4 regions of the Isoptericola jiangsuensis genome follow, and region 3 is predicted to be linked to each of the others. Evidence: riboswitches for the same ligand, from Rfam matches in the RefSeq annotation. Region 3 holds a riboswitch; each other region holds the start of a gene.
The links. Region 3 has a riboswitch for S-adenosylmethionine ahead of ATJ88_RS00090 (methylenetetrahydrofolate reductase). Riboswitches for the same ligand answer to the same signal wherever they lie in the genome.
Positions count from the first base shown of each region.

Region 1: another riboswitch for S-adenosylmethionine. It lies ahead of ATJ88_RS02255 (aminotransferase class V-fold PLP-dependent enzyme); the one in region 3 lies ahead of ATJ88_RS00090 (methylenetetrahydrofolate reductase).
Region 2: another riboswitch for S-adenosylmethionine. It lies ahead of ATJ88_RS14840 (hypothetical protein); the one in region 3 lies ahead of ATJ88_RS00090 (methylenetetrahydrofolate reductase).
Region 4: another riboswitch for S-adenosylmethionine. It lies ahead of ATJ88_RS17595 (hypothetical protein); the one in region 3 lies ahead of ATJ88_RS00090 (methylenetetrahydrofolate reductase).

Region 1 is NZ_PDJJ01000001.1:480,203-487,199, forward strand. It holds gene recC (exodeoxyribonuclease V subunit gamma) at 1-3,171, opposite strand, end outside; gene ATJ88_RS02245 (O-succinylhomoserine sulfhydrylase) at 3,312-4,583, opposite strand; gene ATJ88_RS02250 (rhodanese-like domain-containing protein) at 4,580-5,026, opposite strand; SAM riboswitch class IV at 5,293-5,408, shown strand; gene ATJ88_RS02255 (aminotransferase class V-fold PLP-dependent enzyme) at 5,439-6,866, shown strand; gene ATJ88_RS18260 (redoxin family protein) at 6,892-6,997, opposite strand, start outside.
Region 2 is NZ_PDJJ01000001.1:3,300,745-3,307,741, forward strand. It holds gene ATJ88_RS14835 (MBL fold metallo-hydrolase) at 1-129, opposite strand, end outside; gene ATJ88_RS14840 (hypothetical protein) at 397-1,116, opposite strand; SAM riboswitch class IV at 1,126-1,241, opposite strand; gene ATJ88_RS14845 (hypothetical protein) at 1,299-1,490, opposite strand; tRNA gene ATJ88_RS14850 (tRNA-Ala) at 1,637-1,709, opposite strand; gene ATJ88_RS14855 (hypothetical protein) at 1,826-2,869, opposite strand; gene ATJ88_RS14860 (GNAT family N-acetyltransferase) at 2,950-3,585, opposite strand; gene ATJ88_RS14865 (5-formyltetrahydrofolate cyclo-ligase) at 3,641-4,297, shown strand; gene ATJ88_RS14870 (penicillin acylase family protein) at 4,353-6,997, opposite strand, start outside.
Region 3 is NZ_PDJJ01000001.1:20,366-27,362, forward strand. It holds gene ATJ88_RS00085 (helix-turn-helix transcriptional regulator) at 1-1,220, opposite strand, end outside; SAM riboswitch class I at 1,355-1,462, shown strand; gene ATJ88_RS00090 (methylenetetrahydrofolate reductase) at 1,468-2,448, shown strand; gene metE (5-methyltetrahydropteroyltriglutamate--homocysteine S-methyltransferase) at 2,541-4,961, shown strand; gene ATJ88_RS00100 (SRPBCC family protein) at 5,118-5,609, opposite strand; gene ATJ88_RS00105 (ArsR/SmtB family transcription factor) at 5,626-5,961, shown strand; gene ATJ88_RS00110 (Hsp20/alpha crystallin family protein) at 6,125-6,544, shown strand; gene rplI (50S ribosomal protein L9) at 6,651-6,997, opposite strand, start outside.
Region 4 is NZ_PDJJ01000001.1:3,952,279-3,959,275, reverse strand. It holds gene ATJ88_RS17625 (ScyD/ScyE family protein) at 136-1,248, opposite strand; gene ATJ88_RS17615 (VOC family protein) at 1,489-2,379, shown strand; gene ATJ88_RS17610 (class I SAM-dependent methyltransferase) at 2,427-3,188, opposite strand; gene ATJ88_RS17605 (M20 family metallopeptidase) at 3,493-4,848, shown strand; gene ATJ88_RS17600 (helix-hairpin-helix domain-containing protein) at 4,885-5,373, shown strand; SAM riboswitch class IV at 5,480-5,597, shown strand; gene ATJ88_RS17595 (hypothetical protein) at 5,658-6,272, shown strand; gene ATJ88_RS17590 (nuclease-related domain-containing DEAD/DEAH box helicase) at 6,335-6,997, shown strand, end outside.

The DNA.
Region 1 (6,997 bases), 460 kb from region 3:
CTCGCCGAGCGCGGCCGCGACGTCCACGGCGCCCCTGTCGCGGGTCACGGCGTAGGCGTGCGCCGCCTCGGGCGGCGCGGGCAGGGGTGCGCGGGCCGCCTCGGTACGCAGCCGCACGAGGTCGTCGAGCAGCCGTACCGCCTCGGCGTGCTCGGGAGCGGCGATGCGGCTCCACGCCGCCCGCGGGGCGGAGACCGGCGCCCGGCCCACCGTGCCCGTCTCCCACGCCGTGCCCGGGTGCGCCGCGGCCAGCGCCAGCACCTGCACCCAGGACCGTAGGCGGTGCTTCGGCGCCAGCTTCGAGTACTCGGCGCGCACCACCCGGTCGCCGTGCACGCCCGGCACGGTGCCCACCACGGTGACGCCGGACGGCAGGGCGACCGTGAGGTCCACCGACCGGGGCTTGCCGGTGGACATCGCGTTCGACGCCGTCGCGTACACCGGCTTCACCCGGTCCATGACGTTCGACAGCGCAGCGTGGCCGAGCCTGCGCGGCGGCGCCTGCCCGCGCCGCCACTCCGCCTGGAACACCTGCTGCGGGTCCGCGCCCGCCAGCGTCGCCGTGAGGATCCGGTCCCCGGCACCCCAGCCGACCAGCGGGTCCAGGCTCAGCGGCAGGCGGTCGTCCACCTCGTCCGCCTCCAGGGTGAGCCGCACCCCCAGCGCGCGGGTGACGAACCACCGTGCCGGGTGCTCAAGCACGGCGACGAGGTCGTCGAGGTCGACCTCGACCGGCGCAGCCGACACCGGCAGCGGCTCGGTGACCAGCAGTCCGGGTGCCGTCCGGTCCGCGCGGCCCGCCACCGCGCCCGCGAGGGCGGCCGCGTCGTGGCTGAACGGCCCCGGCGTGCCGAGCGCACCCGGCACGAAGTTCGGTTCGCCGACCGCCTGCAACGGGTGCCGCACCACGACGTGCTCGCGCGCCCGCCCGCCGTCGGCCGGGACGGCGAGCCGGTCGAGCGTGTCCAGGAGCTCCGCGACGGGCACCGCGGGCGGTCGGGCCGCGCCCGTACGCTCGTCCGCGCCCGTGTGCAGCACCACGAGGTGCTCCGCGGCCGCGCCCAGGGCGTCGAGGAAGATCTGCCGGTCCTCGGTGCGCCGGTCCCGCTCGCCGACGCACGCGTCGCGGGCCAGCAGGTCGTCCCCGTCCGGGGAGGCGGACCGCGGGAACACCGTGTCGTCCATGCCGAGCAGGCACACCACCCGGTGCGGAACGGCGCGCATCGGCTCCATCGAGCACACCGTCAGCGCGCCCGTCCGGAAGCCGGAGCGCGTCGGCCGGCCCGCCAGCCGGTCGGCGAGCAGCGCCCGCACGTCCTCCAGCGCCAGGCGCGAGCCCGCGTGCGCCTCGCCCGACGTCCGCACACCGGCGAGCACCCGCCGCGCCTGCGCCGTCTGCCACGCGTCGTCTGGCGCCGGGTCCGTCAGCAGCGTCACCGCGCGGTCGAGGGTGTCCAGCCAGTCCTCCAGCGGACGGCTGCCCGTCAGCCCCGCCAGGAGCTCCGTCAGTCGGGCGACGAGCTCGGAGAACCGGCCCACCACCTCGACGTCCGTCGACCCGACGTCGTCCAGCGGCAGCGCCGAGCCGACGAACCGGGCGTCCTCCTCCGCCATCGCCACGCCCAGGAGCACCCGGTCCAGCGCCGCGTCCCACGTGCCCTGCCGCACCCGCGGGTCGATGCCGAACCGCTCGCGGCGCGCGCCGTCCTCGCCCCAGCGCACCCCCACCTCGACGGCCCAGCCGCGCCAACGGTCGAGGTCGTCGTCGGAGAGGCGGAACCGGCGCCGCACCGGCGCGGACGCCGCCAGGTCCAGCACCTCCGACGCCGTCACCCGGCCGTCGGCCAGGCGCAGCAACGTCGACACCACGCCCAGGACCGGGTTGAGCACCCCCGCGCCGCGGTCCGCGAGGCTCACCCGCAGCCGCTGGCCGGGGTGCGCCGCGGTCGTGCCGTCCCCGACCGCGCCGAACGTCGCGGTCACCAGCGGCGCGAACGCCTCCACGTCGGGGCACAGCACGACGACGTCGCGCGGCTCCAGCGTCGGGTCCGCCGCGAACAGCCCCACCAGCACCTCGCGCAGCACCTCCACCTGCCGCGACCGGCCGTGGCACGCGTGCACCTGCACGCTGCGGTCGTCGGGCGCGATCACCAGGGGAGCGGCCGGGTCGGGGTCGTCGTCGCGCAACGACGCCTGCAACGCGCCCAGCACCGTGGCCGGGGGAGCGGGCGCCGGGTGGTGCGTCTCGACGACGTCGGCCTCGTCCGCGTCGAACGCCCCGGTGAGGCGCAGCTGCATCTCCACGGAGTCCCGGGCGGTCGACGTCAGCAGCGGGTGGAGGGCGACGGCCGGCAGGTCCGCGCGGCGCGAGCGCCCCGGGCGCGCCGGCAGCGCGGCGACCCGGTCCCACAGGGCGGGCGACGGGTGCGGCAGCCACAGGTGCACGTCCCGGTGGCGGGCCAGGGCGTGCAGCACGCGCAGCTCGTCCTCGGGCAGCCGCGTCGGCCCGAACACCGACAGCCGCGACGGCAGGTCCACGGCCGCCGGGTCCCGCTCCAGCACGGCCACGGCGTCGGCCAGCACCTCCGCCGGGCTCGGCGCGGCCAGCAGGTCCCGGACCCGCCGCCACAGCTCCGGCTGCCACGCCAGGTCCGACGGCACCGGGGCGCCCGCGCCGTCGGAGTCCTCGCCGTCGTGCCACGCCACCGGCAGCGCCGGGCGCTGCCGCGCGTACGCCGAGAACAGGTCCGCGACCCGCTGGGCGAGGGCCACCCGGCGCGACCGCCGCACCGCGTCGTCCGGCCCACCGACGTAGCGGGCGAGCGGGGCCGCCCACGGCTCCTCCAGGGCGGCGTCCACCACCTGGAGCACCGGCCAGACGAGGCGCTCGCGGCGCCACGGGTCGTCGTCGGGCTCGACGCCCGTCACCGCCGCCACGGCAGAGGCGACCAGGCGCGACGGCGAGCCGAAGTCGACGTTCGCGCACACCCCCGCGCCGGTGCCGCCGTCGCCCAGGTGGTGCGACAGCCGCTGCGCCAGCCACCGCTCCACGCCGCGCGTCGGTACCGCCACGACGTCGGGCGTGAACGGGTCGTCCGGCGGCGCGGCCAGGACCTCCGCGAGGGGCGCGACCAGCGCGTCGGCGCGCTCGGAGCGGTGGATGTGCAGCACGGGGACAGGCTAGGGGCAGTCCCCGACAGCCCGCCCGACGGTGCACTCCCGCGGCGCACCGCTGTGGACGGCGGCCCGCTGTGGACGGCCCCCGACCGGCCGGTCATCGCGTCGACCATGCCCCCGCGTCGACGGAGGCGTCAGGCGTGCAGGGCCTGCGTGACGTCCTCGATGAGGTCCAGCGGGTCCTCCAGGCCGATCGACAGCCGCACCGTGGTCTCGGTGATGCCGACGGCGGCGCGGCCCTCGGCGCCCAGCTTGCGGTGCGTGGTCGTCGCCGGGTGCGTGACGAGGGACTTCGCGTCACCGAGGTTGTTGGAGATGTCGACGACGCGCAGCGCGTCGAGGAACGCGAAGGTGTGCTTCTTCGCGGCCTCGGGGGAGGTGCCCTCGGGGACGTCGAGGTCGAACGTCACGACGGTGCCGCCGCCGGACTGCTGCGCCAGGGCGAGCTCGTGCTGGGGGTGCGAGGGCAGGAACGGGTAGCGCACCCCGGTCACGCCGTCGAGCCCGTCGAGGGCCTGGGCGACCTGGAGCGCGGAGGCGTTCTGGGCGCGCACCCGGACGTCGAGGGTCTCGAGGCCCTTGAGCAGCACCCACGCGTTGAACGGGGACAGCGACGGCCCGGTGTGCCGCAGGAACGTCTCGACGGGACCGCCGACGAACTCGGCCGAGCCGAGGATCGCGCCGCCGAGCACGCGGCCCTGGCCGTCGATGTGCTTGGTCGCGGAGTACACGACGACGTCCGCGCCGAACTCGAGGGGGCGCTGGAGGATCGGGGTGGCGAACACGTTGTCCACCACGACGACGGCGCCCGCCGCGTGCGCGAGGTCGCACACGAGCCGCATGTCGACGAGGTCCTGCATGGGGTTGGACGGCGTCTCGAAGAACACGACGTCCGCGGGGGTGGACAGCGCCTCCTCCCACTGGGAGGCGACGTGCCCGTCGACGAGGTCGACCTGCACGCCCCACTTGGCGAGGATCTCGGAGTAGATGACGTTCGTGGAGCCGAACAGCGCGCGGGCGGACACGATGCGGGAGCCCTGCGAGACGAGGGCCGCGAGCGTGGTGAACACCGCGGACATGCCGGACGCGGTGGCGTAGCAGGCCTCGGCGCCCTCGACGAGGCGCAGCCGCTCCTCGAACGTGCGCACCGTGGGGTTGCCGTACCGCGAGTAGACGAACCGCGAGTGGTCGCCGGAGAACGCGGCCTCGGCGTCGGCGGCCGAGTCGTACACGTAGCCCTGCGTGAGGAACAGGCCCTCGGAGGTCTCGTTGAAGTCGGAGCGGCGGTGCCCGCCGCGGACGGCGAGCGTCGCGGGTCGCGCGCTCCCGGGCAGGGGGCCGCGGCCGGACCCGCCCAGCAGCTCGGGGTTCGCGCCCGGCCCGGTGGGGATCTCGACGCGGCTCATCGGGCGTACTCCGCACACGGCAGGCCGGCGACCTTCCAGCCCTCGCGGTCACGGATGCCGTTCAGGCCCGGCGCGCCCTCGAAGCCCTCCAGGACGTTGTACGACGGTGCGATCCCGGCGGACGTCGCGAGGCGGGCGGCGCCGATGGAGCGCTGCCCGGAGCGGCACAGGAACACCACGGGGCCGTCGCCGGTGACGCCGGCGGCCTGGAGCTCGGTGAGGAACCCGGGGTTGGGGCGGCCGTCGGAGGTCACCCACTGGGTGAAGACGACCTGCTTGTCGAGCCCGGCGACGTCCGGCACGCCGACGAGGCGCCACTCGCCCTCGGTGCGGACGTCGACGAGCACGGCGTCGGGGGTGGTGGCGAGCAGGTCCCACGCCTGCTGCGGGGTGATGTCTCCGGCGTAGCCCTCGGCGGGGCGTGCCTGCACGGTCGCGGTCATCGCGCACTCCTCCATCGGTCGTGGCGGTAGCACCCAGCTCGTCCCGGACGCCGACGACGGCGCTGCCCGGTCCCGCGGGGTTGCTGCGGCGTCGTCGTGCCACGTCACTCGGCCGCTCGGGATGGTCAGGGCGATCGTACGACAGGAGGTCCGCTCTGCGGGACGGGCATCTCGCAGAGTGGTCGTTCGGGCGTTCATCGCCCGCATCGTGAGATGCCCGTCCCGACACTTGACGACGTCCGGACGGCACCCCAGCATGGATGCCAGGTCATGAGCGCCAGCGCGAAGCCCCGGCTCGCTGGCCGGCAACCCTCCCCTCGCGGCGGGGTGCCCCGGGTGACGACCAGGCACGACGCCGACCGGCGTCGGGCAAGCGCGGGGAGGCCCCCTCCCCGGACCAGGAGGGACAGTCATGACCACGCTCACCGAGGCCCCCACGTGTCCGCAGGTCGACACCGTCGCCGACCTCGCCCCCGTCCTGCCCGTCGCCGGGCAGGACACCCTCGCCCCCCTCGTCGACGGCCGCCGCGTCCCGTACGCGAACCTCGACGTCGCCGCCTCCGCCCCGGCCCTGCAGTCCGTCGCCGACCGCGTCGCCGCGACGCTCCCGCTGTACGCCTCCGTGCACCGCGGCGCCGGGTACCTCTCGCAGGTCTCCACCGCCCTGTACGAGCAGGCCCGCCGCACCATCGGCGAGTTCGTCGGCGCACGCGAGGACGACGTCACCGTCGTCGTGCGCAACACCACCGACGCCCTCAACCTGCTGGCCGGCTGCGTCCCCGCGACCGCCGACGGCGCGCCCGGCCGCGTGCTCGTCCTCGACGTCGAGCACCACGCGAACTTCCTGCCCTGGCAGCGGGAGGCCGACACGACCGTCGTCACCGGCAAGGACACCGCCGCCGCGACGGTCCAGGCGCTGCGCGACGAGCTCGCCGACGGTGCTGCCGCGGGTCGCGGCTACGCCCTGCTCGCCGTCACCGGCGCGTCGAACGTGACCGGGGAGGCCCCCGACGTCGCCGCGCTGGTGGCCGCCGCCCACGACCACGGCGCCCGGCTCCTGCTCGACGGCGCCCAGCTCGTGCCGCACCGCCGCTTCTCCCTGGCGGACACCGGCGTCGACTACGTCGCGTTCTCCGGCCACAAGACCTACGCCCCGTTCGGCGGCGGCGCCCTCGTCGGCCGCCGCGACTGGCTCGACACCGGCACCCCGTACCTCGCCGGCGGCGGCGCCGTCCGGCGGGTCCGCACCGACTCCACCGAGTGGCACGACGCCCCGGCCCGGCACGAGGCCGGGTCGCCCAACGTCCTCGGCGCCGTGTCGCTGGCCGCCGCCTGCCAGGCGCTCGCCGAGGTCGACCCCGCCGAGCTGCGCGAGCACGAGGACACCCTGCGCCGCCGCCTCGTCGCCGGCCTGTCCGCGATCGACGGCGTGGACGTCGTCCACCTGTGGCCCGACGCCGCCGACACCGTGGGCGTCGTGACGTTCACCGTGGCGGGCTGCGACGCGGGCCTCGTCGCCGCCTACCTGTCCGCCGAGCACGGCATCGGCGTGCGCGACGGCCGGTTCTGCGCCCACCCGCTGCTCGCCCGCCTCGGCCTCGACGGCGGCGCCGTGCGTGCGTCCGTCGGCGTCGGCACCGCCGGCGAGGAGGTCGAGCGGCTGGTCGCGGCCGTCGCCGCCCTCGTCGCGGACGGGCCGCGCGCGCGGTACGACGTCGTCGACGGGCTGTGGGTCGTGGTCGACGACCCGCGCCCCGTCCCCGAGGGCTCCGGGCTGGAGGGCCTGCTCGCCACCGCCGCCCTGGGCGCGGAGGACGCCGTCGGCTGCCTGCCCGACTGACCCGCCGGCCCGTCGTGGCGTGCGCTCAGGCCGTGTCGCGCAACGCGGCGAGCGCGCCGCGGACCTCGGCGGCGTCGAAGCTCGCGGGCGGGAGCGCGGCCGTGCGGGCCGCGAGCACCGTCCCGGCGCCG
Region 2 (6,997 bases), 3.3 Mb from region 3:
CCGGGCGAGGTCGAGGTACTCGGCGACGTCGCGACGGGCGTCGACGACCACCGCCTCGCCCTTCGCCTGGCAGCCGATGAAGTAGCTCGCCTGTGCGAGGTCCTCGTCGTAGATGCGTTCGAGCAGCATGCGTCCTCCTTGATCGGGGTGTCCGTTCCCCCACCAGTATGGGGTATACCCCCGGGGGTATTCAATCGAGGGGCGTCACCGCTGGTCGGAGCGCCGAGGTGCCCCTCACCTGCCCGTGCCGTCCGGGACCGTGGCGGGGTGCACGGCTGACGCCGAGTCACCCACCGGGCCCCGCCGCGATCGACACCCGGTCGTCGACCCGTCATCGCGCCGGGCGCGGGGGCCCGCCCGGGACCTGGGCCACGTGCTACCCGCCCGGGCGGACGGTCAGCGGACGGGCCGCTCGGCCGCGACGACCTGCCGCACCGCGTCCAGGACGGCCCGGGGCGCGGCGACGGCCTCGCGCGCGACCCGCTCCAGGTCGCGACGGGCGCGGCGGCGCCGGGCGTCCCGCTCGGCGAGACGCAGAGTGCGGGCCAGCGGCACGACGTCGGCGAGGACGTCGGCCCGTGCGGCGTACCCGGCCGGGTCGAGGGCGGCGGTCCAGCGGGCGAACCGGGTGACGCGCGCCTCGGGCTCCGCAACGAGCAGGTCGTGACGGCGCAGGTCGTCGACGCGGACGAGCTCGCGGGGTGGCAGGCCGGGCCGGCGCTCGACGAGCCGGGTCAGGTCGAGCGCACGGGCCTGCACGAACACGCGCTCCAGCAGCGAGCGCCGGTACGCGTGCGCACGCCGGATCGGCTCCCAGTCGGGGTCGGCGAGGTCGTGCAGGCCGCCGAACCGGCCCTTGCCGTCGGGGAACCGGCCGGCGGCGGTGCCGTCGGGCAGCCCGGCACGCTCCGCCACCGCCACGTCGACGGCGCGGCACGCGTCGCACAGGGTCTGGGACTGCCGGTAGATGCCGAGCGGCCAGGTCCCCACCAGGCACGCGGTGCACAGGACCGCACCGGTGGTGGTGTCGATCCCGCGTCGACGCAGCTCCGCGGTGCGCGGGCCCGGGCGGGTGGCCTCGACGAGACCGCCGAGGTCGAGGGTGTGATGGTTCATCGAACTCTCCCTTCGCGCTTCCCGTCACGGTCGTGACGGGCCGGTCTTCCTCCTGGGGCACCGTGCGCGGGGGGCGCGGTTGCCGGACCAGCACGCGGAGGGCGTGTCGCTGGTCGCTCGTGACCTGGGGAGAAATCTAGCGCACGGGGCCGACAGCGGCTCGTGCGGGCAGGCGCCCGGGCTCAGGCGGCGTCGGCGTCGTCCTCGCGCTCCCGGGCCGGACGTCCCACGGCGGGGGCCTGTGCGGTCGGGTCCCGGTGCGCGAGCCCGTCGGCCTCGTCGAGGCGCGAGTAGTGCGGGTCGGGGTCCGTCCCGACGATCTTGCCGATGACGGTCCCGCGCAGTCGGCGGAGAGCTTCAGTGAACCTGAACATCGTGGAAGATGATGCCAGGGGCATCCGTTCCTGGCACGTCGAAACGCTTCGGTCGTCAGGATCCGGCACTCCGGGCGCACGGCGCCCGCCACCCGTCCGACCACAGCGAAAGGGCCGCCGACCTGAGTCAGCGGCCCTTTCCGGGGTGGAGCTAGGGGGATTCGAACCCCCGACCTTCTCATTGCGAACGAGACGCGCTACCAACTGCGCCATAGCCCCGTGGAGCGGTTGCAAGATTAGCACCCTCGCCGGGCCTGGGACCAAATCGGCTCCGGGGCGCCGGGCGTGACGTGCGTCGCACCGGCCCCGAGGGGCCGGCGCGACGACCGGCGAGGTCAGCCCGCGGCGCGGCGGCGGGCGAGGATCTGCTCGAGCGGAAGCCCGAGCGTCTCGGTGCGCGGCCGCGGCTCGTCCCCGGCCAGGGGCTCGGCCGGGGTCTCGGGCGCCACGGACGCACGCTGCTCCCCGGCGGCAGGCCGGGGTGCGGGCGCCGACGACGTCGCGAGCTCCGGCGGGAGCGGGACGGTGGGTCGCGGCGCGAGCGGCTTGGTCACGTAGGTGGGCAGCGGCACGGGCACGGGGTCCCAGGGCTCGCCGCCGACGGGCCGGGTGACGCCGACGGTGCCGAGCGGGATCGGGGCCGGCTCGGGCTCCGACTCGGGGGCCACCGGCTCGTCGGTGGCGACGGCCGGCGTGGTCCGCGCGCGGGGCGCGCCGGTGGGCACCGTGGCCGCGGGCTGCACGCGCGGGATCATCTGTGTGCTGGTGTCCGAGGGGTGCACGGCCAGCCCGGTGATGCGCGCCCGGTTGCGGGGCGCGTACGGCCCGCCGTGGGCGAGGGTCCGCTCCTGCGTGGCGCGCTGCCGCTGGGCCCGTCGGTCGGCGCGCCACCGGGCGTCGGACCGCCGGGCGGCGACGACGGCGACCCGGCCGAGCACGAGGACGACGGCGAGCAGCACCGACGGCACGGTCGCGACGGGCCAGGGCACGTACCCGAGGCCGACGACGGTCCACGCCGCGGCGGTGAGCAGCGCGAGGAGCACGGTCAGGGTGAGGCGGCGGCGGGCCCGGGCGGCACGACGCTCCAGCACCTGGAGGCGGGCCGTGCGGTCACCGGACCGGGGGTGCGGCCCCCCGGAGCCGGCGGTCACCCGCGGTGTCGCGCCGGTGGGGGGCGTGCCCGACGTGCGTCTCGCCGTCATGCCGCGCCTCCCGTTCGTCCCGTCCGCCATCGCGAGCACCCGCAGCCCGCCGGAGAACCGGTCGTCCAGGCCGGCGTCGGCGAGGACCTGCCGGCGGCGCAGCTGCTGCGGCACCCAGAAGCCGAGCCACAGCACGACCAGCGCGAGGGCTGCGAGTCCTGCCGGCGACGTCTCCACACGACGAAGGTAGGCGAGCGTCGCCCGTCACGGAGGTACCGCACGGCGGCGTGTCCGCGACCTGGGCCGTGCGGAACCGCTCAGAGCTCGTCGCGGGCCTGCTGCCAGCGGGCGAGGAGCCCGCCGGGGACCTCCTCGGCGGTCAGCGCGAACGTGCGGTGGTCGCGCCAGTCGCCCTGGATGTGGAGGTAGCGCTCGCGCACGCCCTCGTCGCGGAAGCCGAGCTTCTCGACGACGCGCAGGCTGGCGGCGTTCTCGGGCCGGATGTTGATCTCGACGCGGTGCAGGCCGACGATGGCGAAGCAGTAGTCGGTGGCCATCGCGACGGCGGTGGGCGTGATGCCGCGTCCCGCGAACTGCCGCCCCACCCAGTAGCCGATGCTGCCGGACCGCAGGGAGCCGAGCTGGACGTTCGCCACGGTGAGCTGGCCGACGAGCTCGCCGTCGAGCTCCACGACGAACGGCAGCGCCGCCCCTGCACGGGCCTGCGCGGACAGCAGGCGGACGTACTCGCCGAACGTCGCGGACTCCGGGGTCTCGCCGGGCGAGGTCGCCTCCCAGCGTTCCAGCCAGGACGTGTTCGCGGCCCGCAGCCGCATCCAGGCCCCGCCGTCACGACGACGCAGGGGACGCAGCACGACCGCGCCCGACGGCGTGTCCTCACGCAGGGTCGCCGGCCACGGCCTGGTCACCGCCCACCTCTTCGCGTCGTTCATGAGCCCCCGTCCGCCCCGCCCCGGGGCCACGCCAGGACCCTGCCACAATGAGGGCATGCACGGCGACCCGAGGCACCCGACCGCCACCCAGCCGTACCCGATCGTGAGCGGGATGGAGACGCAGGACGCCAAGGACGAGCTCCGACGCGCCATCCGGCACCAGCGCGAGACCCGCTCGCAGCGGCTGCGCGAGGAGGCCGCGCACGCGTTCGCGGAGGTGCTGGCGACCGTCCCCGCCGTCGCGGAGGCGGCGGTCGTGGCGACGTACGCGTCGCGTCCCGCGGAGCCGGGCACCGGCCCCCTGCTGGACCGGCTGGCCGGTCGCGGGGCGCGGGTGCTGCTGCCTGTCCTCGGCGCGGGCCTCGCCCGCGACTGGGCCGAGTACGCCGGCCCGGAGGACCTGTGCGAGCGCGCCCCCGGCCGTCCGCCGGAGCCGGGCGGCCCCACCCTCGGGGCGGACGCCGTCGCGCAGGCCGACGTCGTCGTGGTCCCCGCCCTCGCGGTCGACACGACCGGGGCGCGGCTCGGGCAGGGCGGCGGCTGGTACGACCGCACCCTCAAGCAGGCCCGGCCGGGCGCGACCGTCGTCGCGATGGTGTACCCGGAGGAGTACTACGACGCCGCCGACCGCCCCCTGCCCGTCGCGGGCCACGACGTGGCCGTGCACGCCGTCGCCACGCCGGACGGCTGGTGGCCGCTGCCCGTCGTCTGAGGACGGACGACCGACCGACGTCGGGCCCGGGTCGCCACGACCCGGGCCCCACGTGTCACGGCGTGAGCGTCGTCGTGTCCTCGGCGGCGGCCGCCACGGCGTCCCGGCCGAACGGCCACGCGAAGCTCTCCCCCGCCGCCCAGACGGGCAGCTGGTCGTCGTAGTGCGACGACGCCGGGTGGCCCGACGACCCGGTGACGTTCACCCAGGTCGACGAGTCGAGGTCGCCCATGTCGACGACCATCCGCATCGACGGGCCCGCGGTGACGGCGAAGCTGCCGGACGCGGCGTCCCACGCGGTGGCGTTGACCACGGACGTGCCGCCCGCCATCGGGACCGGCGCGGGGTTGACGAAGTCGCGCACGAGGGCGGGCACGTCGTCGCCGCCGAGCACCGGGTGCTCGAGGCGGAGCTGGTGCAGCGAGCCCCAGTCCCAGTCGCTGGGCTCCTTGGACAGCTCGACGGTGAGGTCGCGCCGCGCGCTCGTGAGGGCGCGGGTCAGGACCTCGTCCCGCGTCTCGACGACGTTGAGGGTCGAGCGGTCGTCCCAGAACGGGTCCTCGGGCCGCTCCAGCATGTCCCGCACGACGACGAGCCAGCGGGAGCCGCCGGTGGGCAGCGCGGCCTCGGGCAGGTCGTCCCAGAAGGTCGTCGACAGCAGGTTGCGCCAGACGGCGTTGAAGTACGCGGCGGCGGCCGAGTCGCTGCCGGTGCGGTAGTCCCAGCCGGCGAGGATCTCCTGCCCGGCGGCGTCGTAGGCGTCGTCCACCTCGACGTCGAGCAGGACGGGCACCAGCGCGGCGGCGAACGGCGACCAGTCGTCCGACTGGATGGCCTCCATGTCCGCGACGGTGAAGGGACGGCCGGCGGCGATCTGCTCCGACAGGAGGGTCCGCACCCGTTCCGAGCGGAAGCCGTGGTCCCAGTCCTGCGTGAGGTACGGGTCGTTGCCGCCCGGCAGCACCGCCTGGTTCGCGGCGACGATGAACCCGGCCTCCGGGTCCAGCGCGCGCGGCATGTCGGCGGGGTCGACGTAGCCCTGCCAGTCGTAGCGCGGGTCCCAGCCGGGGCGCGGCCACGTGCCGTCGGACGCCACCGGGCCGGGGACGACGTCGCGCACCGGGATCCTGCCGGGCGCCTGGTAGCCGATGTGGCCGTCCGTCGTGGCGAACACGATGTTCATCGCGGGCACCTCGAACAGCTCGGCCGCGGCCCGGATGTCCTGGGCGTCGGAGGCCGTCCCCATGGCGAACACGGCGTCGGCGGTGCGGCCGGGCTCGAGCGCCGTCCACGCCAGCGACACCGCGTACTCGCCGAACTCGGTGCCGGCCTCCGTCGGGGAGTCCACGACGGCGCCCACGTCCAGGACGCCGGACAGCAGCGGACCGTGGTCCGTGGACCGCACCTCCAGCTCGACCGGGTCGCCGCCGTTGACGCGGATGGTCTCGGTGCGCACGTCGAGGTCGGCCCACTCCTCCGCCTCGGCGTCCCGCAGCCACGTGTCGCCCCGGACGCGCTCCACGAAGAAGTCGGTGACGTCGGCGCCCATGTTGGTCAGGCCCCACGACAGGTCCGCGTTGTGCCCGATGACGACGCCCGGGAACCCGGAGAACGAGAAGCCCGCCACGTCGAACGGGCACGCGTCGTCGACCTGCGTGCAGTGCAGGCCCACCTGGTACCAGATACCGGGGGCGCCGAGCGAGAGGTGCGGGTCGTTCGCGAGGATCGGCGAGCCCGACTCGGTGAGGTCGCCGGAGACGACCCACGAGTTCGAGCCGGAGCCGTCGCCCCGGCCCACGAGCACCGGCACGGCGGCCAGCGCGTCGGCGGTGGCCTGCACGGCGTCGTCCACGGCGGCGGTGCCCAGCGCGACGCCGGTGGTGCCGTCGCCCTCCGCGTCACCCTCGGTGCCGGCGTCGGTGGAGGAGGCGTCGGTGCCGCCGGTGCCGTCCGGGTCGTCGGACGCGCCCGGCGAGACGCCGGCCGCCTCCTCGGCCCGCAGCGTCTGGTTGACGTCCCGCTTGCGCAGGATCGGCGTGTTCCCGCCCTCCGCGAAGCCCGGGTAGAGCTCCTCGACCGCGTCGACGTCCTCCAGCGTGCTGTACGCCAGCGCCCGACCCAGCTCGTCGTCGTAGTTGCCGCGCATGTCCCACGCCATCGCCTTGAGCCAGGCGAGGGAGTCCACCGGGTCCCAGGGGGCGGGCGTCGCCACGTCGACGGTGGTGCCGAGCACCGTGTACTCGACCGCGAGGTCGTCGGGGGCGCGGTCCGCGAGGTAGGCGTTGACGCCGCGCGCGTACGCCTGCAGGTAGGAGCGGGTCTCCGGGGAGACGAGGTTCCACTCCTCCTCCGCGACCTGCCGCCAGCCGAGGGTGCGCACGACCTTGTCCGCCTCGATCGCGGCGGGCACGTCGCCCACCAGCTCGGCGAGGCGGCCGGCGGTGACGTGCCGGCGGTAGTCCATCTCGAAGAACCGGTCCTGCGCGTGCACGTAGCCCTGCGCCGCGAACAGGTCCTCCGGCGTGGACGCGTACACCTGCGGCACGCCCTGGGCGTCCCGCTCGACGGTGACCTCGGCGCTCAGCCCCGCGAGCTGCTGCGTCCCGGCGAGGTCGGGCAGGGGCTTGCGCACGGTCACGACGCCGAACGTCACCGTCGCGACCAGCGCGAGGGCCACCAGGACGGCCAGACCGGCCACGG
Region 3 (6,997 bases):
GCGACGACCTCGGCGGCGCCCTTGGCGCCCTGGACGAGCAGGGTCTCGAGGTAGGGCACGGCGGTGTCGGCGGTGGGGCGGTGCTCCCACTCGGCCCGGCGGACGGTGCGCTGCCGCAGGACGTGCTCGGCGATGAGGCGGGCGCGGACGCCTGCGGCCTCGCGGCCGCCGTCGCTGGTGGACACCTCGAGGGCGGCTCGGACCTGCCGCGGCTCGACGACGGGGCCGCTGAGGCCCTCGGGTTCCTCGCCGGAGAGCGCGAGGCTGATCTCCTGGGTGACGCGCAGCCGGAGCGTGCTGCGGCCGGCGTTCTGGAACTGCTCGGCGACGAGCGGCGGGTAGAGGGTCACGTAGTCGTGCTCGGCCTGGCGCAGCGTCCGGAGCAGGCCGTGGCCGTCGAGGGCTTCCAGGACCGGCCACGGGACGAGGCGGCGGGCGACGGTGGTGGTGACGGGACCGGCGAGGGCGAGCACCTGGACGGCGTGGAGCGCGTCGGCGTCGAGGCTGACGGTGAGGCGTTCCACGGTCGCCGACAGCGCGGGCGCCCAGAGCTCGCCGCGGGCCCGCCAGACGCCGTCGACGCGGACGAGGTGCCCGGCGCGGCGGGCGGTCCGGACGACGGCGTCGACGAACCCGGGCAGTCCCCCGGACTTGGCGTGGATGCGGCCGGCGGTCTCCGCGGCGAGCGGTCCGCCGAGGACGCTCTCGGCGAGGCGGGCGGAGTCCTCGTACGACAGGGGCGGCAGCTCGACGCGGTCGACGGGGGTGACGGACGCGACGAGGCCGCGCCCGTCGGCGGCCAGCAGGGTGGGGCGGGACGTGGCGACGAGGGGGAACGGGACCCGGCCCCAGGCGGCGACGAGCGCGCCGACGGACTCCTCGTCGAGGTCGTCGACGTCGTCGACGAGCAGGACGAGGCGTCCGCCCTGGGCCAGCCGTTCGACGGCGGTGACGTAGGTCGCCAGGAGGGAGGCGCCGCGGGTGGGTCGGTCGGCGCCGAGGTCGCTGACGGCGAGGGCCTCCAGCGAGTGGTCGCGCAGCGCGCGGGCGCCGCGGACGGCGAGGACGCGGTGGCCGTCGTCGCCGAGGAGCTCGCCGAGGCGTTGCAGGACGGCGGTGCGGCCGGCGCCGGGCAGGCCGGTGACGACGGCGCTCGTGCCGGAGCGCACGCCGTCGAGGAGGTCGGCGGTCACGCGCTCGTGCAGCCGGGGCAGCGCCATGGGGTCATGCTAGGAAGGACGGACGCGACGTGCCTGGTGAGCGGTCGTCGTGGTGGGGCGACGAGAACAGACGGAGATGTCTCACGATGTGGCCGGTGTTGTCCGAGGGTCGAACGGGCTCTAGAGTCGTCGGCAAGCCATCCAGAGCGGCCGAGAGTCCTGGCTCGACGACGCCGCAGCAACCCGTTCTCCGACGGAAGCCTCCCGAGGACGAAGGTGCTCAACACCAGGCCCGATGGAGTGACGCATGGTCGCAGAGGCACAACCGCACCCGCACCGCCCGACGGTGAGCTTCGAGCTCATGCCGCCGCGGCGGCCCGACGCCGCGCCCCGGTTCTGGGAGACGGCGCGCCGCCTCGTCGACGCCCGTCCCGACTTCGTGTCGGTCACGTACGGCGCCGGCGGCGGTGACCGCGACACCGCGCGCGAGGTCGTCTCCACCCTGCTCGCCGGCACCTCCGTGCTGCCGGTGGCGCACCTGACCTGCGTCGGCGCGTCCCGCGAGGACGTGTCCGACGTCATCGACTCGTTCCTCGAGGCCGGCGTGCGCACCGTCCTCGCGCTGCGCGGCGATCCCCCGAAGGACCAGCCGGACTGGCGCCCGCCCGCGGACGGCGTGCACTCGTCCGTCGAGCTCATCGCCCTGCTCCGCGAGGTCGAGGCGCGCCGCTGCGCGTCCGACCCGTCCACCGCGCTGCGCGGCGCCGCCCGCCCGCTGACGATCGCCGTCGCGACGTTCGTCGACGGGAACGTCCAGGCCGGCACGACCCGCGCCCAGGAGGTGCAGCGCCTCCTGGAGAAGCAGCAGGCCGGGGCGTCGTTCGCCATCACCCAGCTGTTCTACGAGGCCGCCTCGTACACCGACTTCGTCACGGAGGCCCGCGCGGCCGGCGTGACGATCCCGATCCTCGCCGGGCTGCTGCCCACGACGGACCCACGCCGGCTCCGTCGCGTCGAGGAGCTCACCGGCGTCCGCGCGCCCCAGCACCTGCTGGACGCGCTCGACGCCCTGCCGGACCCGGAGGCGCAGCACGCCTACGGCACGGCGTACGGCAGCGAGCTCGCCCAGCGCGTGCTCGACGCCGGCGCCCCCGGCCTGCACGTGTACACGTTCAACCAGTACCGTCCCGCTCTGGACCTGCTCGAGGGTGTTCACCTCGGCGGTACGCCGTCCGACGGCGTCGACCTGGCCAGAAGGCCGTGGGTACCGAGCATCCCCGCAGTCTGACCCGCTGACCGCCCGCGGCTCCCCCGTCGTCCTCCACGACGACGGGTGCCGCGGCGTACCTCGGCGACGTCACCCATCACTGAGGAGAGCTCATGTCCAGCACCGACCACCCGACCACCCCCGTCACCCCGACCACGGGCCCGGCCTTCCCCGGCGGCACCGTCCTCGGCTACCCCCGCATCGGGCGCCGCCGCGAGCTCAAGCGCGCCGTGGAGGCGTTCTGGGCCGGCCGCACCACCGCCGCCGAGCTGGAGTCCGCCGCCGCCGACCTGCGTCTCGCCACGGTCCGCCGTCTCGTCGAGCTCGGCCTCGACGCGACCGACGGCTCCGTGCCCGGGTCGTTCTCGTTCTACGACCAGGTCCTCGACGTCGTCGCGACGCTCGGCGCCGTCCCCGCCCGTTTCACCGGCCTCCTCGACGAGTCCGGCCGGCTCGACGTCGCGGGGTACTCCACCGTGGCGCGCGGCGCCGGTGACCGAGGCGTGTCGGGCGCCGCGCTCGAGATGACCAAGTGGTTCGACACGAACTACCACTACCTCGTGCCGGAGATCGGCCCGGACACCCCGATCTCGTTCGTCGACGACCGGTTCGTCGCGGCGTTCGTCGAGGCGAAGGAGGCGGGCGTCGTGACCCGCCCGGTCGTCGTCGGGCCGGTGACGTTCCTCGCGCTGTCGAAGGCCGCCGACGACGCACCCGAGGGCTTCCGGCCCCTCGACCGCCTCGACGACGTCGTCGCCGCGTACGCCGACCTGCTGCGCGCGCTCGCCGCCGCCGGTGCGCCGTGGGTCCAGCTCGACGAGCCGGCGCTGGTCACCGACTCCGTCGACGCGACCTTCGCCGAGCTGTCGGCGGCCGTGACCACCGCGTACGGCGCCCTCGCGACCGACCTCGCGGTCGGCACCGACCGCCCGGCGGTCCTCGTCGCGGCGCCGTTCGGCGGCCTGCGCTCGGACGCCGGCGACGGGCTCGCGCTGCTGGCCGGCACGGACGTCGACGCGATCGCCGTGGACCTCGTCAAGGGTGCCGTGCCCACCGGCGCCGTCCCCGGTCTGGCCGGCAAGACGCTCGTCGCGGGCGTCGTCGACGGCCACAACGTGTGGCGGGCGGACCTCGCCGCCAAGCTTGACGTCGTGGACGCCCTCGCGGGCCTCGGCGCGGGCGGCCTCGCCGTCGGCACGTCGACGTCGCTGCTGCACGTGCCCCACGACGTGGAGGACGAGGTGTTCGGCGGCCCCGGGACGCCCGGCACGGTGCTCGACCCGCGCCTGCGCGACTGGCTCGCCTTCGCCGACCAGAAGGTCGTCGAGGTCGCGACGCTCGCCCGCGGCCTCGCCGAGGGGCGGGACGCCGTCGCCGCCGAGCTCGCCGCCTCCGCCGCCGCCGTGGCGTCGCGGACCGCCGCGGCGGGCGTCGTCGTGCCGGCCGTGCGCGAGCGTGCCGCCGCGCTCACCGACGCGGACTTCGCGCGCGGGTCGTACGCCGACCGCGCCGCCGCGCAGGCCGAGCGCCTGGACCTCCCGCCGCTGCCCACGACCACCATCGGGTCGTTCCCGCAGACCCCGGAGATCCGCCGCGCCCGCGCCCTGTGGACGAAGGGCGAGCTGTCCGACGCCGACTACACGACGGCGATGCGCGCGGAGGTCGCCCGGGTCGTGCGGCTCCAGGAGGACCTCGGCCTCGACGTCCTCGTGCACGGCGAGCCCGAGCGCAACGACATGGTCCAGTACTTCGCGGAGCACCTCGACGGGTTCGCGGTCACCGCGAACGGCTGGGTGCAGTCCTACGGCTCCCGCTGCGTGCGCCCGCCGATCCTGTGGGGCGACGTGCAGCGCCCCGCCCCCATCACCGTCGAGTGGTCGGCGTACACCGCGTCCCTGACCGACAAGCCGGTCAAGGGCATGCTCACGGGCCCCGTGACGATCCTCGCGTGGTCGTTCGTGCGCGACGACCAGCCGCTCGGCGACACCGCGAACCAGGTGGGACTCGCGCTGCGCGACGAGATCGCGGACCTCGAGGCCGCCGGCATCGGCATCGTGCAGGTCGACGAGCCGGCGCTGCGCGAACTGCTGCCGCTGCGCAAGGCCGACCAGCCCGCCTACCTCGACTGGTCGGTGCGGTCGTTCCGTCTGGCCACGTCGGGCGTGGACACCGCCACGCAGATCCACACCCACCTGTGCTACTCGGAGTTCGGCGAGGTCATCGGGGCGATCGACGGCCTCGACGCCGACGTGACGTCGGTCGAGGCGGCGCGCTCCCGCATGGAGATCGTGCCGGAGCTGCGCGACGCCGGGTACTCGCGGGGCATCGGGCCGGGCGTGTACGACATCCACTCCCCCCGCGTGCCGTCCGTCGACGAGGTGACCGAGCTGCTGCGGCTCGCCGCGAAGTCGATCGACCCGCGCGTCGTGTGGGTGAACCCGGACTGCGGCCTGAAGACCCGCCGCTACGAGGAGACCGTGCCGTCGCTGGAGCACCTGGTCGCCGCCGCGCAGGCGGTCCGCGCCACGCTCTGACGCCAACCCGGCGCCGGCCGTCGTCGGGGCGGTGCCGGCCGAGGCCGACCATGCGGTGGGCGCCCGTCTGCTCGTGCGGACGGGCGCTCACCGCATGGTCCGCCGGTGCGGGTCCGTGGTCGGCGGGGACCCCGCACGGCGCGGCCCGCCCGGGGGTCAGCCGGCGTTGCGGTCCACGTAGAAGCCGTCGCGCAGGTTGATGCCGTGCTCGACCCACGCCTTGAGCGCGGCCAGCATCCCCGTCCAGCCCTCGCAGTTCCCGAACGCGTTGCGGGCGCCGTCGGGGGTCGCGCTCCACGCGGACTCGGTGATGGTGACCAGGGTCGCGGTGTCGCCGTCGAGCGGCTCGAGCTCGAACGTCGTGCGGGTCCGGCCGCTGCCGTCGGCGGTCGCCTCACCGCCCCACTCGATGACGATGCGGCGGGGCGGGACGGCCTCGACGACGGTCACGGGGAACCGTCCGGGGAAGTCGGCGAAGTCCCACGTGACCTCCTGGCCCGCCTCCAGGCGCCCGCGTGCGCCACCGGTCGTGAAGTAGCGGGAGAGCTGGGCGGGGTCGGCGACGGCCTCGTAGGTCACCCGGCACGGACGCGCGATGCGCCCGGACACCGTGAAGGTCAGTTCCGTGAGCTGCTGCGTCTCGTTCATGTTGTATTTTTACCACATGAACTCTTCCGGCGACAGGACGACGGCCGCCTCCGACGACGACCTGGTCTTCAAGGCGCTCGCCTCACCCCACCGACGCCGGATGCTCGATGCCCTGCGGGAGGCGACGCGGACGACGGGCGAGCTGGTCGCCGCGGTCCCCGAGCTCGACCGCACCACCGTCCTGCAGCACCTGCGGGTCCTGGAGAGGGCCGGCCTGGTCACCGGCCGCAAGGTCGGCCGCGAACGCCGACTCGCGCTCGCCCCGCTGCCCATCAAGCGCATCCACGACCGCTGGATCAGCGACTACACCCGCGCCGCGGTCGAGCTGCTCGACCGCCTCGACCAGGGGTGAGCAGGGCCGATGCGGCTGTTCGCTCAGGGCGAACAGAGGACGTTGGCACTCTGGCATCGAGAGTGCTAATCCTGGAGGCGTAGCCAGGTGACGCCGGAAGGACCGGCGCACTGCTCGCGGACAGGGCCGCGGACACGCGGCCCCATCGAGGAGGTGATGCGCGATGGCTACGTACTGGGACCCGTTCCAGGAGATGGACCGACTCTTCGGGTCGATCGCGGCGAACAACCGCACCGCACCCGCCATGCCGATGGACCTCTTCCGCGAGGGCGACCACTTCGTCCTCGCCGTCGACCTCCCCGGCATCGACCCCGGCAGCATCGACGTCTCGTGCGAGGACCGGACGCTCACCATCCGCGCCGAACGCACCCCCCGCTCCGGCGAGGGCCAGTGGCTCCTGCGCGAACGCACCACCGGCACCGTCGCCCGACAGGTCGCCCTCGGGCGCGGGCTCGCGCTCGACGACATCAGCGCGTCGTACGCCGACGGCGTGCTCACCCTCACCATCCCCGTCGCCGAGGAGGCGAAGCCGCGCCGCATCGAGGTCACGCACGCCCGCACCGACCACACGATCGAGGCCTGACCCAACTCTCCTCCCACCACCCGAGCCGCCGCGCCGAGCCATGCGACGCACGAAGGCCCCGGCTCCCCTCGCGGGAGGCCGGGGCCTTCGGTCAGACGTCAGGCGTTCAGCCCGCGACGACCTCGAGCGCGATCTTCGCCGACACCTCGGGGTGCAGGCGGACCGACACGGTGTAGCCACCGGTCGACTTGATCGGCTGGCCGATCTCGATCTTGCGCTTGTCGATCGACGGACCACCGGCCGCGGAGACCGCGGCGGCGATGTCGGCCGTCGTCACGGCACCGAACAGGCGGCCGGACTCACCGGCGTGCGCCGACACGGTGTACGTGCGCGACTGGATCGACTCGGCGACCGACTGGGCGTCGTCGCGCGAGGCGATCTCGCGGGCCTTGCGAGCCTTGCGGATCGCGGAGACCTGCGACTCGGCACCCTTGGTCCACGGCGTCGCCAGCG
Region 4 (6,997 bases), 3.9 Mb from region 3:
CCACGCTAGGCGCCGGGCGTGACGGCGGCATCAACGGGCGGTGAACTCCCGTGACGATGCTCCCGCCAGGACCGCGCCGGGCGCCCCGTCCGTCCCCGGCGGGCGGGGACGGACGGGGCGCCCGCGCTCGGGCCGTCAGTGGTGGTGGTGGTGCCCGTGCCCCTTCAGGGAGTACCGGACGAGCTGGCCGTCCGGCGGCGTGTCCTCACCCGGCAGGACGTTCACCGTGGCGAGCAGCCCCGAGCGGGACAGCTCGAGGTCGCCCGGCAGCGGCACCGACACGAGCGTCATCCGGTGGTGGTGACCCACCATCGTGATCTCGCCGCCGAACATCTGCGCGACGTACACCATGCCGTGCCCGTCCACCGCGAGGCCCGTGGGGGACAGCAGCCCGGTCGCGACCGTGCTGACCTTCCCCGACGACGGCGACACCGTCACGACCGACCCGCGCGCACCCAGCGAGGCGTCCTCCGGACCGCCCGGCAGCAGCGACACGAAGAGCTGACCGCGCGGGCCGACCTCCACGTCCGTCGGCACCGGCTCGAACCAGTACTCGTAGCCGTCGACGCAGGTCGGCAGGCCCTGCGCCTCCGCGACCTCCGCGGTCACCGTCACCGGCTGCGGGGGGAGCACCGCCACCGTGCGGACCGTGCCGCGCGCGTCCACCGACACGATGGTGTTGCCGCCGGCGTCCGCGACGTAGGTCGTGCTGCCGTGCGACACCGACGCGTACGGGTGCGAGTCCACCAGGCCCGTGTACGCCGCCGGGAAGTCGGGCGGGAACAGGTCCGCGCACGACGCCGGCAGGTCACGGAACCCGTACGTCGTCGCGCCGTCGGGGTTCTTCGTCGCCTCGAAGCCGCCGAGGTCGGCGACCGTGCGGGCGGTCCCGCGCGGTGTGCCCTTCGGCGACACCGCGATCTTCTTGAGCACCGTCTGCTCGCCCGTCTCGGCGAACGTGACCGTGCCGCCGCGGTAGCTGACGGCACCCACCTCGGCGCCGTCCGAGGCGTGCACCACCGAGGTGGACCCGTCCTTGCCGACCGCCGTGAGCAGCCCGGCGAAGTTCTGGCTGAGGAACGTGGTGCCGTGCGGGCCCGCCGCCAGGCTCAGCGGGGACACGAGACCGGATGCGAGGGTCCGCGACGGCGGAGGGGACGGGTCCTTCGACCCGTGGGCGACCGCCGGGGCGGCGGCGAGGACGAGCGCGGCCGTCGTGGCCGCGAGCAAGGACAGGGGACGTCTCATGGAGCACTCCAGGCAGGTGCAGGAGGAGATCGGGGTGCGGCCGATGGCGGCGCGGTGGCGCTCGACGCTGACGCGGGTGCGCGGGACGGCCCGGGGGCCGGGGCGGGTGCCGGTCGACGATGACGCGGCACAGTCGAGTGTCAGCCCGACCCCGGTGATTCACCAGCGGTCGCCCGGGTGAATCCCGGGACACTTGTCGGTGCCCCGGGGCACGATGGCAGGACCGACCTGGAGGACGTCATGAGCGCACCGCACGACAGCCCCACCCGGACCTACCCGCAGGGCGTGCCCTGCTGGATCGACCTCGAGGTGGACGACGTCGACGCCGCCCTCGCGTTCTACGGTGCGCTGTGCGGGTGGCGGTTCACCGAGAAGCTGCCGCCGGGCGCACCCGGACGGTACGTCGTCGCGTCGCAGGACGGCACCGACGCGACCGCGATCGCGGCGATCGCCTCGCCGTCCACGTCCGGTGCGCCCCGTTCCACGTGGAACACGTACCTCGCGGTCGACGACGCCGCCGCGTCGGCGGCCCGGGTCCTCGGGTTGGGCGGGACCCTCGACGGCGTCGTCGAGGTGGTCGGCCCTCCGGAGGAGCCCGCAGGCCACCTGGTCCGGTTCCGCGACCCGCAGGGCGTGCCGTCCCGGCTGTGGCAGGCGGGCACCCGGATCGGCGCGCAGCGCGTCAACGAGCCCGGCACCTGGAACTTCAGCAACCTGCTCACCGACGACCAGGACGCGGCGCTGGCCTTCTACGGGCCGCTGCTGGGCTGGACGGTCGGCGAGCTCGGGTACGGGATGGTGCGCGTCGAGGGGTACGGCGCGCACCTCGCGGCGACCGTCGACCCGGGCATCCTCGAACGGCAGGAGCACGTGCCGGCCGGTTTCGCGGACGTCGTCGCGGGTATCGGGCCGGCCGAGGGGACGCCCCGCTGGGTCGTCGTGCTCGCCGTCGCCGACCGGGACGCCGCCGCGGCGACCGCCATCGAGGCCGGAGCCACGCTGCTCACCACCGAAGACACCGAGTGGACCAAGGAGGCCACGATCCGGGACCCGTTCGGTGCGGAGCTGGTGCTGTCCCAGTTCGACCCGCCCGAGGAGTACCTCGCCGCGGAGGCGGCAGCGCTGGGCTGACCGCCGCCGCGAGGCAGGGGCCCGACGTCCGGGCTGCTCGCGTGGCGTCAGGCGCGCCGCGCCTGCACGAACACCACCTCGTCGCCGAGCAGCGGCATCCGCCCGACGGCGCGGGAGCCCGTCAGGCCCGCACCGGTCAGCAGCCGCTCGATCCCGCCGTCGGCGTTGTCGGCGTCGTGGGTGCGGCTGCCCGGGCCGTGGCCCGGCTGGCGTCGGCCCGGGCGGTGCCGGTGCGCGCCCTCGTCGTGCGAGGGGTGGTCGCGCGGCCCGTCGTGCGGGGCGTCGTCGTGCCCGTGGCGATGAACCGACCCGTGGTCGCCCGCGAAGTCGGCGATCGTCACCGTGCCTCCCGGCCGCAGCACGCGGGCGATCTCCGCCGCGAGCAGCACCTTCTCCGGCAGCGGCACGTGGTGCAGCGCCAAGGACGACACGACGTGGTCCTGGCTCCCGTCCGGCACGGGCAGCCGGTGGGCGAACCCGCGCACCAGCGTCACCTCCGCCGGGCGGCGCCGGAGCTTGCGCGCGGCGCGGCGCAGCGAGTCGGCGTCCGGGTCCAGGCCCGTCACGACCGCGTCGGGGGCCGTGCGCACGATCTCACGCGTGAGGTTCCCGGTGCCGCAGCCCACGTCGAGCACGTGCTCACCGGGCCTGACCCCGGCCACCTCTGCCGTGCGGCGGTACAAGCGACCGAGCCCCCGGAAGCGAGCCACGACGTCGTACCAGGGCATCAGCCACCCCCGGGACATGCCCGGCAGGAACGTGTGGTCCGACTCGTCCGGGCGGACGTCGTCGAGCAGGGTCACGGGCACGAGCAGCCTCCACAGGGACGAAGTCCTCCCATGGTGCCCGCACCGTCCGCCATCGTGACAACGGGCTTGCCGGACCGGCAAACGTGCGCGCCTCCACCGATCGGCCCTCCGGTCGCCGGGTCTCCGGTCGCCGCAGCGCGCGAGCGCCGGGCGCTCGGCCGCCGCCGGCCCCCCCGGATCGTCCACGGCCACGTCACCGTCGATGCCGAGATCGTCCGAACGACGGTCGAGCACGATCTGGACGGGTCCACTGCTGCACCCCGGTGCATCGGTCGCGCCCCGTGAGCTTCCTTACGATGGCGTGATGCCTGTGGATGGAGCCCGCCCGCCCAGCACCGCCTATCTCGACCACCTCGCCGCCGAGGCCGAGCTGCGCCGCCGGGCCGCCGTCGTCGAGCCCGGCCCCCGGTCGCCCGACGACGCGACGCCCGGCGGGGCTCCCGCCGTGCTCGCCGGGGTGGTCGACGCCGCAGCGTCCGCGCTGGAACCGGAGCTCGCCGCCGTCGTCCGCACGCTGCACGCCCACCCGGAGACGGCGTTCGAGGAGCACGACAGCGCGCGCACGCTGGTCGCCCTGCTCGCCCGGCACGGCATCGCGGCCGAGACGGGGACCGGTGGGGTCGCGACGGCGTTCCGCGCGACGCTCGGGCCGGGCGGCGGCCCGACGATCGCGATCTGCGCCGAGTACGACGCCCTGCCGGAGATCGGCCACGCGTGCGGCCACAACGTCATCGCGGCGGCGGGCGTCGGCGCGTTCCTCGCGCTCCAGGACGTCCTGCAGGCCACGGACGCCCCCGCCGGCCGGGTCGTGCTGCTCGGCACCCCCGCCGAGGAGGGTCACACCGGCAAGGAGGTCCTCGCCCGCGCCGGGGCGTTCGACGACGTCGACGCCGCGATCATGGTGCACCCGTACGGCGCGGACGTCGCCGACCAGGTGTGGCTCGGCCGCCGGCTGCTCACGTGGACGTTCACCGGTCGCAGCGCGCACGCCTCCGCGCAGCCCTTCATGGGCCGCAACGCGCTCGACGCGGCGAACCTCGCGTACACCGGCGTCGGGCTGCTGCGCCAGCAGCTGCCGCCGTCCGACCGGGTGCACGCCATCATCACCGACGGCGGCACCCGCCCCAGCGTCATCACCGAGCGGGCCGGCGTGCGGCTGTACGCCCGCTCGAAGTACCCGGACACGCTGCGGGACCTGTCGCGACGCCTCGACGACGTCGCCCGCGGGGCCGCGCTCATGACCGGCACCGACGTGCAGATCGGCTGGGACGACGGCGCTCACCCGTCGCTCCCGGTGCGCACCAACGCCGCGCTCACCGCCCGCTGGGTGGCCGCGCAGCAGCGGCGCGGCCGCGACGTGCTGCCTGCCGGCGTGGTGTCCGAGACCCTGGCGGCCTCCACCGACTTCGGCAACATCAGCTTCCGTGTGCCGGGCATCCACCCGCTCATCCAGGTCGCCGACCCGGCCGTCGCACTGCACACCACCGGCTTCGCCGCCGCCGCCGGGTCCGCCCGCGCGGTCGCCGCCGCCGTCGACGGCGCCGCCGGGCTCGCGCTCACCGCGCTCGACTACCTGTGCGACGACGGGCTCCGCGCCGCCGTCCACGACGAGTTCGCCGCCGCCGGCGGAGCGATCGACGTGCCCTCCTACTTCGACTGACCGGCGCGCCGGCCGCGTCCGTGCGAGCGTGGACGCATGACCGCCGAGAAGCAGCTCCGCCAGGCCGCCCTCGCGCTGCCCGACGTCGTCGAGTCCGAGGGCGCCTTCCGGGTGCACGACGTCGTGTTCGTCTCGGACGTGCCGGGCCTCGGGGTCCAGCTCGCGCTCGACGCCGCGGACGCCGAGACGCTGCTCCGGGAGATCGACGGCGCCGAGGAGTCGCCCGGCGGCGTGGCCGTGGACCTCGACGACCTCGACGGGCAGCAGCTCGACCACTGGGTGCGGCGCGCCTGGCTGGCGTGCGCACCGCCCGAGCTCGTCGAGACGGTGGTCGCGGCGGACTCGGCCGCACCGGGGTCGGTCGGCGACCTGCCGGCTGACATCGGGCGGCCGGCGACCCGGGCGCTCGTGGGCGCCGGGATCACGACGCTCGCGGCGGTCGCGGCACGATCCGACGGCGACCTGCTGGCGCTGCACGGCGTCGGACCGCGGGCCGTGCGCCTGCTGCGCGAGGCGATCGGCTGAACCTCAGGCGCGCAGCGGTGACCCGGCGGCGGTGACGGACACCGCAGGTGCGCGCCCACGTGGCCGAGTTGCCCTGCCCGGCATCCGTCGGGTAGACATCTGCCCAGGTCACGAGCGACCGGCAACACGCCCTCCGCGTGCCGGTCCGGCAACCGCGCCCCTCGCGCACGGTGCCCCAGGAGGAAGACCGGCCCCGCGCCGCCCGGCGCAGGGAAGAGCGAGGTCGACCTCGCCCGGTGCGCCGCGGTGCGTCGTGCGGGACGGCCCTGGACCGGGAGCCCGGCATGTCCTTCACGTTCCGCACCCCGCACGGCACCGTCCACGAGGTCGACGCCGACGACCCGTGCCGCACCGCCCTCAGCTCGCTGGGCGAGCTCGTCTGTCCGGTCCACACGGGGGTGCAGCGGCCACGGTCCCGACGTGTCTGCCGGGCGGAGGTGCGGTCCGTGCGGCTGTGCCAGGTGTGCCTGCGCACCACCGTGCCCCTGCGCAGTTTCAAGGACGCGCAGCGGCACGTCTGCGAGGACTGCCTGCGCCTCGACCGGGAGGTGGCCGTCGCCCGCGGCCTCGACCCGCTGGTCACGACCGTCCAGGGGGAGGGGCTGACGCGTCGCACGACCGCCCACGCGACGCTCGCCCTCGGGGACCTGTGGACGGCCGCGGTGGCGGCCGGTCTGCCGGTGTTCGTCCTCGACGACCACGCGCCCTACTGGGGCGCGGTGCCCACGCGGGACGGGTTCGTCACCGTGGTGCGCGAGCGGACGGTCCGCTTCGCCTGGTTCGACGACTGGCGGCGTCGTCCGTGGGACGCGGCCGAGCACCGGCGTCGGCACCTGGCGTGGGTGCGGGCCGTGCACCCGTCGAGCGACCTCGCCCGCGACCCGGGTGAAATCCGGTGACGGCGGCGGCCGTTCCCCGGCGGACGCGTGACGCGGGCACGCGGATCCGGTACGACATGGGCATGGTGCGCACCTTTCCTCCCGACCCCCGCTTCCCCGACGACGGCGGGGCCGAGCGGGCGGTGTGGGAGGCCCTGGTGGCCGCGCTGCCCGACGGGGCGGCCGTGTTCCACGGTGTCCACCTGCAGGAGGGCTGCCAGGAGTACGAGATCGACGTGCTGGTGGCGTGGCCCGGTGTCGGGGTCGCGGCGATCGAGGTCAAGGGCGGGTACGTCGACCGCGTCGACGGCGCCTGGTGCCAGGGCAGCGGGGACGCGCGGCACCGCATCGACCCGGTCGTGCAGGTGCAGGGCGCGCGCCACGCCCTCCAGGCGCTCCTGCGCGAGCGCGGGGACCTGGCGGCGACGGCCCGCACCGCGCACCTGGTCGCGTTCCCGCACCGGTACGTGCCGTCCACGTGGTCGACCCTCGACCTGCCGCGCGACATGCTCGTCGACCGCGGCGACCTGGAGACGCCCGGTGAGGTGGCCGCCCGGGTCAAGCGTGCGATCGAGCGGCACGGGCAGGGTCATCACTGCCTCGACGACGCCGGGGCGGACGAGCTCGCCGGGTCGCTGGTCGGTGGTCTCCCCGGCCAGTCCGAGCACCTGGCCCGCGCGTTCGAGCACGAGACCCGGCTCGAGCAGATGACCCGCGACCAGTCCCGCGTCCTCGACCTGCTGGGC